One region of the Streptomyces sp. NPDC057697 genome, then DNA from elsewhere that is predicted to be linked to it. Evidence: riboswitches for the same ligand, from Rfam matches in the RefSeq annotation. Region 1 holds a riboswitch; each other region holds the start of a gene.
The links. Region 1 has a riboswitch for cobalamin ahead of ACFVFH_RS08585 (ribonucleoside-diphosphate reductase subunit alpha). Riboswitches for the same ligand answer to the same signal wherever they lie in the genome.
Positions count from the first base shown of each region.

Region 2: it holds a riboswitch for cobalamin, as region 1 does, so the genes downstream of both, metE (5-methyltetrahydropteroyltriglutamate--homocysteine S-methyltransferase) here and ACFVFH_RS08585 (ribonucleoside-diphosphate reductase subunit alpha) in region 1, are expected to answer to the same signal.
Region 3: it holds a riboswitch for cobalamin, as region 1 does, so the genes downstream of both, ACFVFH_RS33560 (CoA-acylating methylmalonate-semialdehyde dehydrogenase) here and ACFVFH_RS08585 (ribonucleoside-diphosphate reductase subunit alpha) in region 1, are expected to answer to the same signal.
Region 4: it holds a riboswitch for cobalamin, as region 1 does, so the genes downstream of both, ACFVFH_RS00305 (cobalamin biosynthesis protein) here and ACFVFH_RS08585 (ribonucleoside-diphosphate reductase subunit alpha) in region 1, are expected to answer to the same signal.

Region 1 covers NZ_JBHVJA010000002.1:805,315-807,504, forward strand. The annotation lists gene ACFVFH_RS08585 (ribonucleoside-diphosphate reductase subunit alpha) at 1-1,090, opposite strand, end outside; cobalamin riboswitch at 1,230-1,371, opposite strand; gene mctP (monocarboxylate uptake permease MctP) at 1,537-2,190, opposite strand, start outside.
Region 2 covers NZ_JBHVJA010000004.1:92,012-94,201, forward strand. The annotation lists gene metE (5-methyltetrahydropteroyltriglutamate--homocysteine S-methyltransferase) at 1-1,099, opposite strand, end outside; cobalamin riboswitch at 1,261-1,477, opposite strand; gene ACFVFH_RS13630 (aminoglycoside phosphotransferase family protein) at 1,615-2,190, opposite strand, start outside.
Region 3 covers NZ_JBHVJA010000020.1:51,957-54,146, reverse strand. The annotation lists gene ACFVFH_RS33560 (CoA-acylating methylmalonate-semialdehyde dehydrogenase) at 1-1,150, opposite strand, end outside; cobalamin riboswitch at 1,546-1,736, opposite strand; gene ACFVFH_RS33555 (glutaredoxin domain-containing protein) at 1,930-2,190, shown strand, end outside.
Region 4 covers NZ_JBHVJA010000001.1:59,388-61,577, forward strand. The annotation lists gene ACFVFH_RS00295 (anion permease) at 1-371, shown strand, start outside; gene ACFVFH_RS00300 (hypothetical protein) at 394-624, shown strand; cobalamin riboswitch at 776-907, shown strand; gene ACFVFH_RS00305 (cobalamin biosynthesis protein) at 1,052-2,050, shown strand; gene ACFVFH_RS00310 (cobyric acid synthase) at 2,047-2,190, shown strand, end outside.

The sequences.
Region 1 (2,190 bases):
ACCAGTCGCCGTCCGCGTCGACCCGGCGCATGAACTCGTCCGGGATCCAGTGCGCCAGGTTGAGGTTGTGCGTACGCCGCTGGTCCTCGCCCGTGTTGTCGCGCAGCTCCAGGAACTCCTCGATGTCCGCGTGCCAGGTCTCCAGGTAGACGGCGGCGGCGCCCTTGCGGCGGCCCCCCTGGTTGACCGCGGCGACCGAGGCGTCGAGCGTCTTGAGGAACGGCACGATGCCGTTGGAGTGCCCGTTGGTGCCGCGGATCAGCGAACCGCGGGAGCGGATGCGGGAGTACGACAGACCGATGCCGCCCGCGTGCTTCGAGAGCCGCGCCACCTGGTGGTAGCGGTCGTAGATCGAGTCGAGCTCGTCCAGCGGGGAGTCCAGCAGGTAGCAGGAGGACATCTGCGGGTGCCGGGTGCCGGAGTTGAAGAGCGTGGGGGAGGAGGGCAGGTAGTCGAGTCGGCTCATCAGCCCGTACAGCGCCGCCACCTCGTCCACCGCGCGCTGCGAGTCGTCCTCGGCGAGCCCGGCCGCGACGCGCAGCATGAAGTGCTGGGGCGTCTCGATGACCTGACGGGTGTGCGGGTGGCGCAGCAGATAGCGGCTGTGCAGCGTCCGCAGCCCGAAGTAGCCGAAGCGGTCGTCCGCGCCGTCGGCGAGCGCACGCTCCACCAGCGCGTCCAGCGCGGCCGCGTGCCGGGCCACGAACTCGGCGGTACGGTCCGCGATCAGGCCCTCGCGGTGCCCCACGGCGACCGAGGCGGAGAAGGAGACCGCGCCCTGGCCGGCCGCCTCGTCCGCGATGGCGAGGGTCAGGAGCCGGGCGGCGAGCCGGGAGTAGGCCGGGTCCTCGGAGATCAGACCCGCGGCGGCCTCGGTGGCCAGCGCGCGCAGCTCGGCCTCGTCCGCCCGCGCGCTGCGGCCGCGCAGCGCGGCGGCGGCGACCCGGCCGGGGTCGGTGTCGGGCAGATCGGCGGTGAGGGCGGTCAGGGTGCGCAGCAGCGCGGTCCCCGGTCCGTCCTGTACGGCTGCCTCGGACTCGGCTGCTGCGGACTCGGCGACTGAAGCCGGATCGGCTGGCGCGATGGTCACGTGGTGCTCTCCCTCGCTCGGCTCGGGGCCGGCGGGGGATCGTGGCAGCCGGGCGGACACGCACCCGGGGCAGGGCAGCACTCCGCACGGCGTCCACCGGCCCAACCGCGAGGCCCGGACGTCTGGCATCCGGTTCGGTCGAGCCGGATGCGCTGCCGGCAGGTCGTCGGACTGACTCGGGGGTGCACAAAAGCGCACTGAATACACCGTTGCGGGACAGTTCCGGATTCTCACCGGATTCCCCTGCGGCGACAGCGAGGACGAGCATACATGTGGGGGCTGCCTGATGAGGCAGCCCCCACATGTTGTGTCGCGCCCGTCGGAGCGGGCCCACAGAATGAGCCGTACGGCCCTTTCCGGGGCCGTGGGGCCGGATCACGCCGACGGCCCGCCGCGCCCCGCTGGAGGAGGCTCGACGGGCCGTCGACGGGCCGTTGGCGCGGGCCTCAGTGGCCGCCCGGCGCCCCTGCCGTGGCCGGCGGGAGCTCCGCGCTGACACCCGGGTCGCCCGCGTCGGCCGTGTAGTCGGCCGGGGAGGTCTCGTCGGTCCCGGCGGGCGCCTTCACGGCGTTCAGGACGAAGGTGAGCACCACCGTCACGACCACGTTCAGCACGAACGCGGTGAGGCCGATGTAGCCGATCTCGCCGATGCCAGGGATCTCCTTGGACGATCCGCCGAAGTGCGCCTGGGTCGGGCTGGCGACCCCGTACGCGGCCACCGTCCCGTACACCATGCCGACCGCCCAGCCCGCGAGCAGCGCCCAGCGGTGGAACCAGCGGGTGAACAGGCCGCCGACCAGGGCCGGCATCGTCTGGAGGATCCAGATGCCGCCGAGCAGCTGGAAGTTGATCGCGACCGTCTTGTCCATGGTGAGGACGAAGGCCAGCGCGCCGACCTTGACCAGCAGCGACACCAGCTTGGAGACCTTGGTCTCCTGCTCCGGGGTCGCGTCCGGCCTCAGGAAGTCCTTGTAGATGTTGCGGGTGAAGAGGTTCGCCGCGGCGATCGACATGATCGCGGCGGGCACCAGCGCGCCGATGCCGATGGCGGCGAACGCGACGCCCGCGAACCAGTCCGGGAACATGTCCTCGAACAGCTG
Region 2 (2,190 bases), on a different contig from region 1:
CTTCGGTCTTCTGCCGGGCGAAGGCCAGCCAGCGGAGGATCCGGGGGTCGATGTCCCGTTCCGGCGCCGTGTCCAGCGGGACGTGGAGCAGGGAGCAGGAGGCGGACACGTCGACCCGGTCGGCGAGGCCGAGGAGAGTGGCGAGGGTGGCCAGCGACTTCTCGTAGTCGTTGATCCAGATGTTGCGGCCGTCGACCACGCCCGCGACGAGCCGCTTGCCGGGCAGCCCGCCGGCGGCGGCCAGGTCCGCGAGGTTGGCGGCGGCGGCGTTGGTGAAGTCCAGTGCCAGACCGTCGACGGGGGCCTTCGCCAGGACGGGGAGCGCCTGGCCGAGCCGGTCGAAGTAGGAGGCGACGAGCAGCTTGGGCCGGTCGGTCAGGCCGCCGAGCTCACGGTAGGCGCGGGCGGCTGCGTTCAGCTCGGCCGGGGTGCGGTCCTGGACGAGCGCGGGCTCGTCGAGCTGGACCCACTCCGCGCCCGCGGCACGCAGGTCGGCGAGCACCTCCGCGTAGACGGGCAGCAGCCGGTCCAGGAGCGTCAGCGGTTCGAAGTCGGCCGCCACTCCGGGGGCGGGCTTGGCGAGCAGGAGGTAGGTGACCGGGCCGACCAGCACCGGCCGGGCGGCGTGCCCGAGCGCGAGGGCCTCCTTCAGCTCGGTGACCTGCTTGGCGGAGTCGGTGGCGAAGACGGTGTCCGGGCCGAGTTCGGGGACGAGGTAGTGGTAGTTGGTGTCGAACCACTTGGTCATCTCCAGCGGCGCCACGTCCTGGGTGCCGCGGGCCATCGCGAAGTAGCCGTCGAGGGCGTCGGCGGCGGCGGCCTCACGGTGCCGCTGGGGGACGGCGCCGACCATGACGCTGGTGTCCAGGACGTGGTCGTAGTAGGAGAAGTCGCCGGTGGGCACCTCGTGGACACCGGCGTCCGCCAGTTGCCGCCAGCCGGCCCGGCGCAGGTCGGCCGCCGTCTCCCGGAGGGCGTCGGCGGTCACCCGCCCCTTCCAGTACCCCTCGATGGCTTTCTTCAGTTCCCGGTTCGGGCCCTGGCGGGGGTAGCCGTACACGGTGGCGCGTGCTGCCGCGGCTGCGGTCCTGCTGGTCACGGAAATCTCCTTCGCGAGATGACTCCTTGAGATCCCGGGACGGGACACGGGCGCGAAGGGATGACGAACCGGACGGACACCCCGCACGCCGGTCGCGCGGTCTTCCGTCTGGTATGTACGCCGACCCGCCCACGAGGTCACCGGGATATCCGCGCACGAGGGTTCGTGTGCGGGCAACGGGCAGGTCTTCGGACTCGCGGGCACGTCTGCCGAGGGCAGACACCTACTGGCCGTCGCTTCCCGGATCCGGTGGATCCAGTGCGTATGACGGCGGTCGTTCCCGCTCACCGCTGCGGGGCAGTCCCGGATTTCCACCGGGTTCCCTCTTACGACGCGCCTGCCTGGCGGACAGGGCGAACCAGCTGCACCGGTCAGACTAGAGGGCTGATCGCTCCCGGGGCGGTACTGCTCACATTCCGGAACGTGACGTGAGACACGGGGACCGGTCCGGGACGGGCCTTCGGCGCCACCGGGACGCCGTCCGGTGCCGTACGCCCGCCGGGCGGGTCAGGCCGCTACCGCGTCGGGCCGGGGGAGCCGCAGTGGCCGGCCGTCGCGGTGAGGCGTCGCAGCGAGGCGTGGCCGGGCGGGCCCCAGGTGGGCTTGCCGCCCGGACGGCCGTGGTCGCCCGCGTCGCCGATGAGGATGCAGACGAGGGCCTTCACCACCGCCCAGCCGCGCGCGCGGCGCAGCGTCGCCGGGTCCGCGGCGGGCCGGTAGGTGTCGTGGAAACGGTCGACGGCGCCGTCCGGCAGCAGGAGCCAGGCTGCGGCGAGATCGCAGGCCGGATCGCCCGCACAGAGGTCGCCGAAGTCGATCACGCCGCAGAAGGTGCCGTGCGAGGTGAGGACGTTGGCCGGGTGCAGATCGCCGTGCAGCCAGAGGGCCGGCCCCGTCCAGGCGGGCGCGGCGACGGCGTCGTCCCAGACGGCGCGGACGGCGTCCGGGTCGGGGACCAGCCCCGACCCGGCGGCCGAGGCCAGGGTCCGGGCGAACTCTTCGGCATGGTCGGCGAGCGGTCCTCCGCGGTCGCGGCCGGCCGGCGCCCCGTCGGGTGCGGGCCGGTGCAGAGCGGTCAGGAACGCCGCCAG
Region 3 (2,190 bases), on a different contig from region 1:
CCTCCTGGTAGATCCGCATGGCGGGGGTGACCCGGTCGAAGAGGGTGGCTCCGGCGAAGAACCCGTTCTCGTGCCCCGGAAGGGTGAAGTCGCGCCCGTCGACGACGAGTTCGGCGCCCTCCTCCACTCCGGTGGCGACAAGGCGGCGGACGCGTTCGAGGGCGTCCCGGCCGACCAGCGGGCCGAAGTCGGCGTCCGGGTCGTCCGAGCGGCCGATCCGGAGCGTGGCGATCCGGTCCCGGAGCGCGGCGACGAGCGCGTCGGCGGTCTCCTCCCCCACCGGGACGGCCACCGAGATCGCCATGCAGCGTTCGCCCGCGGATCCGTACCCCGCGCCGACGAGGGCGTCGACGGCCTGGTCGAGGTCGGCGTCCGGCATCACGATCATGTGGTTCTTGGCGCCGCCGAAGCACTGCGCCCGCTTGCCGTGCGCGGCGGCGGTGGCGTAGACGTGCGCCGCGACCTGGGTGGACCCCACGAAGCCGAGCGCCCGCACCCGTGGGTCCTCCAGCAGGACGTCGACCGCCTCCCGGTCGCCGTTGACGACATTGAGGACGCCGGGCGGCAGTCCGGCCTCCAGGAAGAGTTCGGCGAGCCGCAGCGGTACCGAGGGGTCGCGCTCCGAGGGCTTGAGGATGAAGGAGTTTCCGCAGGCCAGCGCCGGGGCGGCCTGCCACAGCGGGATCATCGCGGGGAAGTTGAACGGGGTGATGCCGGCGATCACGCCGAGCGGGGCGCGCAGCGAGTGCACATCGATGCCGGTTCCGGCGCTGTCGGTGAAATCGCCCTTGAGCAGGTGCGGAATCCCGGCGGCGAACTCGACGACCTCCAGGCCGCGTTGGATGTCCCCGTGGGCGTCGGACACCGTCTTGCCGTGTTCGGCCGAGAGCAGGCGGGCGAGGTCGTCCCGCTCGTCCTCGACCAGTTGGAGGAAGCGCAGCAGGACCCGGGCGCGTCGCTGCGGGTTCCGGTCGGCCCATTCGGCCTGCGCGGCGGCGGCGTCGGCGATCGCCGCCCGCACTTCCTGCCCGTCGGCCAGGGGGACCCGCGCCTGGACGGCGCCGGTGTTGGGGTCGTGCACGTCGGCGAAGTTGCCGGACGTTCCGGCGGTGCGCTTGCCGCCGATGAAGTGGGTCAGTTCACGGACCATGGGAGCCTGCTCTCGTCAGGTGGGATCCGGGGAAGGCACGGCGGGGCGGCGTACGCGCCGGGGGCGGCACACGCGGGTCCTGCCGTGGGTCGTGCGGGGGGAGCCGTCGAGGACCGAGGGCTGTCCCGTAATCCCTGGTGGGTCAGCGCGCGGCGGCGGACGCGGTGCGCCGCGGAGCGGAGGGGCGCCCGGGGTGCCGGGCGCACGCGGACGTTCCGACGGCACGGCGGGGTGCCGTGGCTGTCGTCGCGCGCATGCCAGGGATTACGGGGCAGTCCTCAGCCGCGTGACGGGACCCGCGTGTGGCCGTGCGGCACGAGCCGCACGCGCTTCGCCGGATCACCTGGGCCATGGGTACGGACCGGTGCCATGAGTGTCTGCTCCATCCTCGTGGACAACACGGAACAACCCGCGGCCGGTATCCTGACTCCCGGATCGACGCACGCGCCCCGGCCTTCCCGACGGGTCTCCCCGTCAGTGGCCTTGTCCTGCTGAGGCGCACGCTCCCCGGTCACAGTGGCGGGACCGTGCCGGATTCACACCGGCTTCCCTGCACCGCGGACCTACCCCACGAACATATAGTTGGACGTCCTAGTAAGTCCACCCCCGCATCCGGCCGCGTCGACGACCGGCCACACCGGCCCGGCCCTCCCCGGCTCCCCGGCATCCGCGCCGGCGCACGGGGCATCTCCCGGCGGATCACGGGGCGGCTGTCGGCGGGATCGTCGTGCTCCAGGTGGAGTTGGAGCGCCTCCGGCCCATCGATAGCCTTCGGCCTCATGACACGCGCCTGGATCCTGCCGATGCTGATGGTGCTCTGCGGTTCGGCCCTCGCGGCGGGGTCGCTCGCCGGTGGGAACCCCGGCACGGCCGTTGCCGTACTGACCGTCTTCGTGCTGCTCGCGGCCGTGAACTCGCCCCTGTTCTTCCCGAGGTCGATCGGCGCGCCGGAGGCACGACGCCGCAGCGCGGCCGACGGACGGCCGGTCGTCTACTGGCGGCCCGGCTGCGCGTACTGCCTGCGCCTGCGCGTCCGGCTG
Region 4 (2,190 bases), on a different contig from region 1:
GCGGTGTGGTCCGCTGGTCCACCGCCACCCGGATGTTCGTCGCCTGGGGCCTGACCCTGCCGGCCGCCGGTCTGGTCGGCGCGGGGGCGGAGCTCCTCACCCAGCAGGGCACCTGGGGGGTCGTCGTCGTCGCGGTGCTGCTGGTCGCGGGCTCCGGCGCGATCTGGCTGGTGTCGCGGCGCAAGCCGGTCGGCCACGACGACGTCGCCCCGGCGGCTGCCGACGCCGAGCCCGCGGGCGTCGTCACCACGGCCATCGCCGCCGTCAGCCCGCCGCCCACCGCGGCCCAGGCACCGGCCCAGAACCTCATGACCACCATTCCGGCCCCGGCCGGAACCACCCAGGACCCGGCGCGACCCGCCACCGTCTGAACCGGCCGTCTAAGGATTCAGCATGAACATCGACTGGGCAGCCCTCGGCTCCGTATTCGGCGTCTCCCTCGTCGTCACCGTCGCACTGGTGGGCCTCTTCACCCTGGGCATCGTCGGCCTCTCCAAGCAGCCGGAACCGGCGGCGCAGGGCGGCTCCGGCTCCTCGCTGCTGCTGGCCCGCGCCGGCGCGTACGTCTGCTTCGCGCTGTGCGCGGCGGCCGTCACGTACGGCATCTACCTGATCGTCGCCTGAACCGCTTCCGCACGCCTTTCCCGTCGGGCCGGACACCCCCGTGTGTCCGGCCCGATGTGGGTATCAGCACACTGCGCCGTCGCAGGTCAACGGCAGGTTGACGGGCGTTCGCGGGGCGTGGTGGACTGCCGGAGCCAATTACGGCGACAGCAGAGGAAGCCGGTGCGAATCCGGCGCGGTCCCGCCACTGTCACCGGGGAGCGGTCCCCCACACCGGACGTCACGGCGCGCGCGAGCGGGCTGGAAGGCCGGGGGAGCCGCGGATCCGGGAGCCAGGAGACTCTCGTCGCCGGTCACGTCGAACCAGGGCGCGGACCCTGAGTGAGGACATATCGCCATGCCTGGCCGCCCTGCGTCCGCTCTTTCGGCGCTCTCGACGAGAGCCGCCCGCACGAAGGTCCGCCGAGGCGCGACGGCCGGCTGAACCGTGCGAGCCGACCGCATCTTCGCGTACGGCGCCACGGCCGGACTGATCGGCGATCTGCTGCTCGGTGACCCCCGCAGGGGGCACCCGGTCGCGGCCTTCGGACAGGCCGCGGCGGAGGTCGAGCGCCGTCTGTGGCGTGACCACCGCGGCTGGGGCGCACTGCACACCCTCGTCTGCGCCGGAGGCGCCGCGGGTGGCGCCGCCCTGCTCACCCATGCCGTACGCCGCAGCCCCGCCGCCTCCGTGGCACTGACCGCGGCCGCCACCTGGTCCGTCGTCGGCGGCACCTCCCTGGGCCGCGAGGCACGGGCCGTCGGCGCCGCCCTGGCCGCCGGTGACCTCGGCCTGGCCCGCGAGCGGCTGCCGCACCTGTGCGGGCGCGACCCGCAGTCCCTGGACGGGCCGCAGATCGCCCGCGCCGTGGTGGAGTCCGTGGCGGAGAACACCTCGGACGCCGTGGTCGGCGCGCTGGTGTGGGGCGCGCTGGCCGGGGTCCCCGGGCTGGCCGGCTTCCGGGCCGCCAACACCCTCGACGCCATGGTCGGCCACAAGTCCCCCCGCCACCTGCGCTACGGCTGGGCCTCGGCCCGCCTGGACGACCTCGCGGGCTGGCCGGGCGCCCGGCTCACGGCCCTGCTCGCGGTGGCCGCGGGGGGACGGCCGGCCGACGCGGTCCGCGCCTGGCGGGCCGACGCCGCCAAGCACCCGAGCCCCAACGCGGGCCCGGTGGAGGCCTCGTTCGCGGGTGCGCTCGGCGTGCGCCTCGGCGGCACCCTCGCGTACGGCGGCCGGATCGAGCACCGTCCGGTGCTCAACGGGGAGACGGGCCGGGCGGTGGAGACCGCCGACATCGAACGCGCGGTACGGCTGTCGCGCCGGGTGGGCGCGCTGGCCCTCGGTGTCTGCGTGGCGGGACGGCTCGGCGCGGCCCTCGCCGCACGACGGATCGCGGGGCGCCGCACGGCGGCGCCCCGTGTCGCAGGACGGAGAAGCACATGAGCGGCGGACTGCTGGTCGCCGGAACCACTTCCGACGCGGGCAAGAGCGTCGTCACCGCGGGCATCTGCCGCTGGCTCGTACGCCGGGGCGTGAAGGTGGCGCCCTTCAAGGCGCAGAACATGTCGCTGAACTCGTTCGTC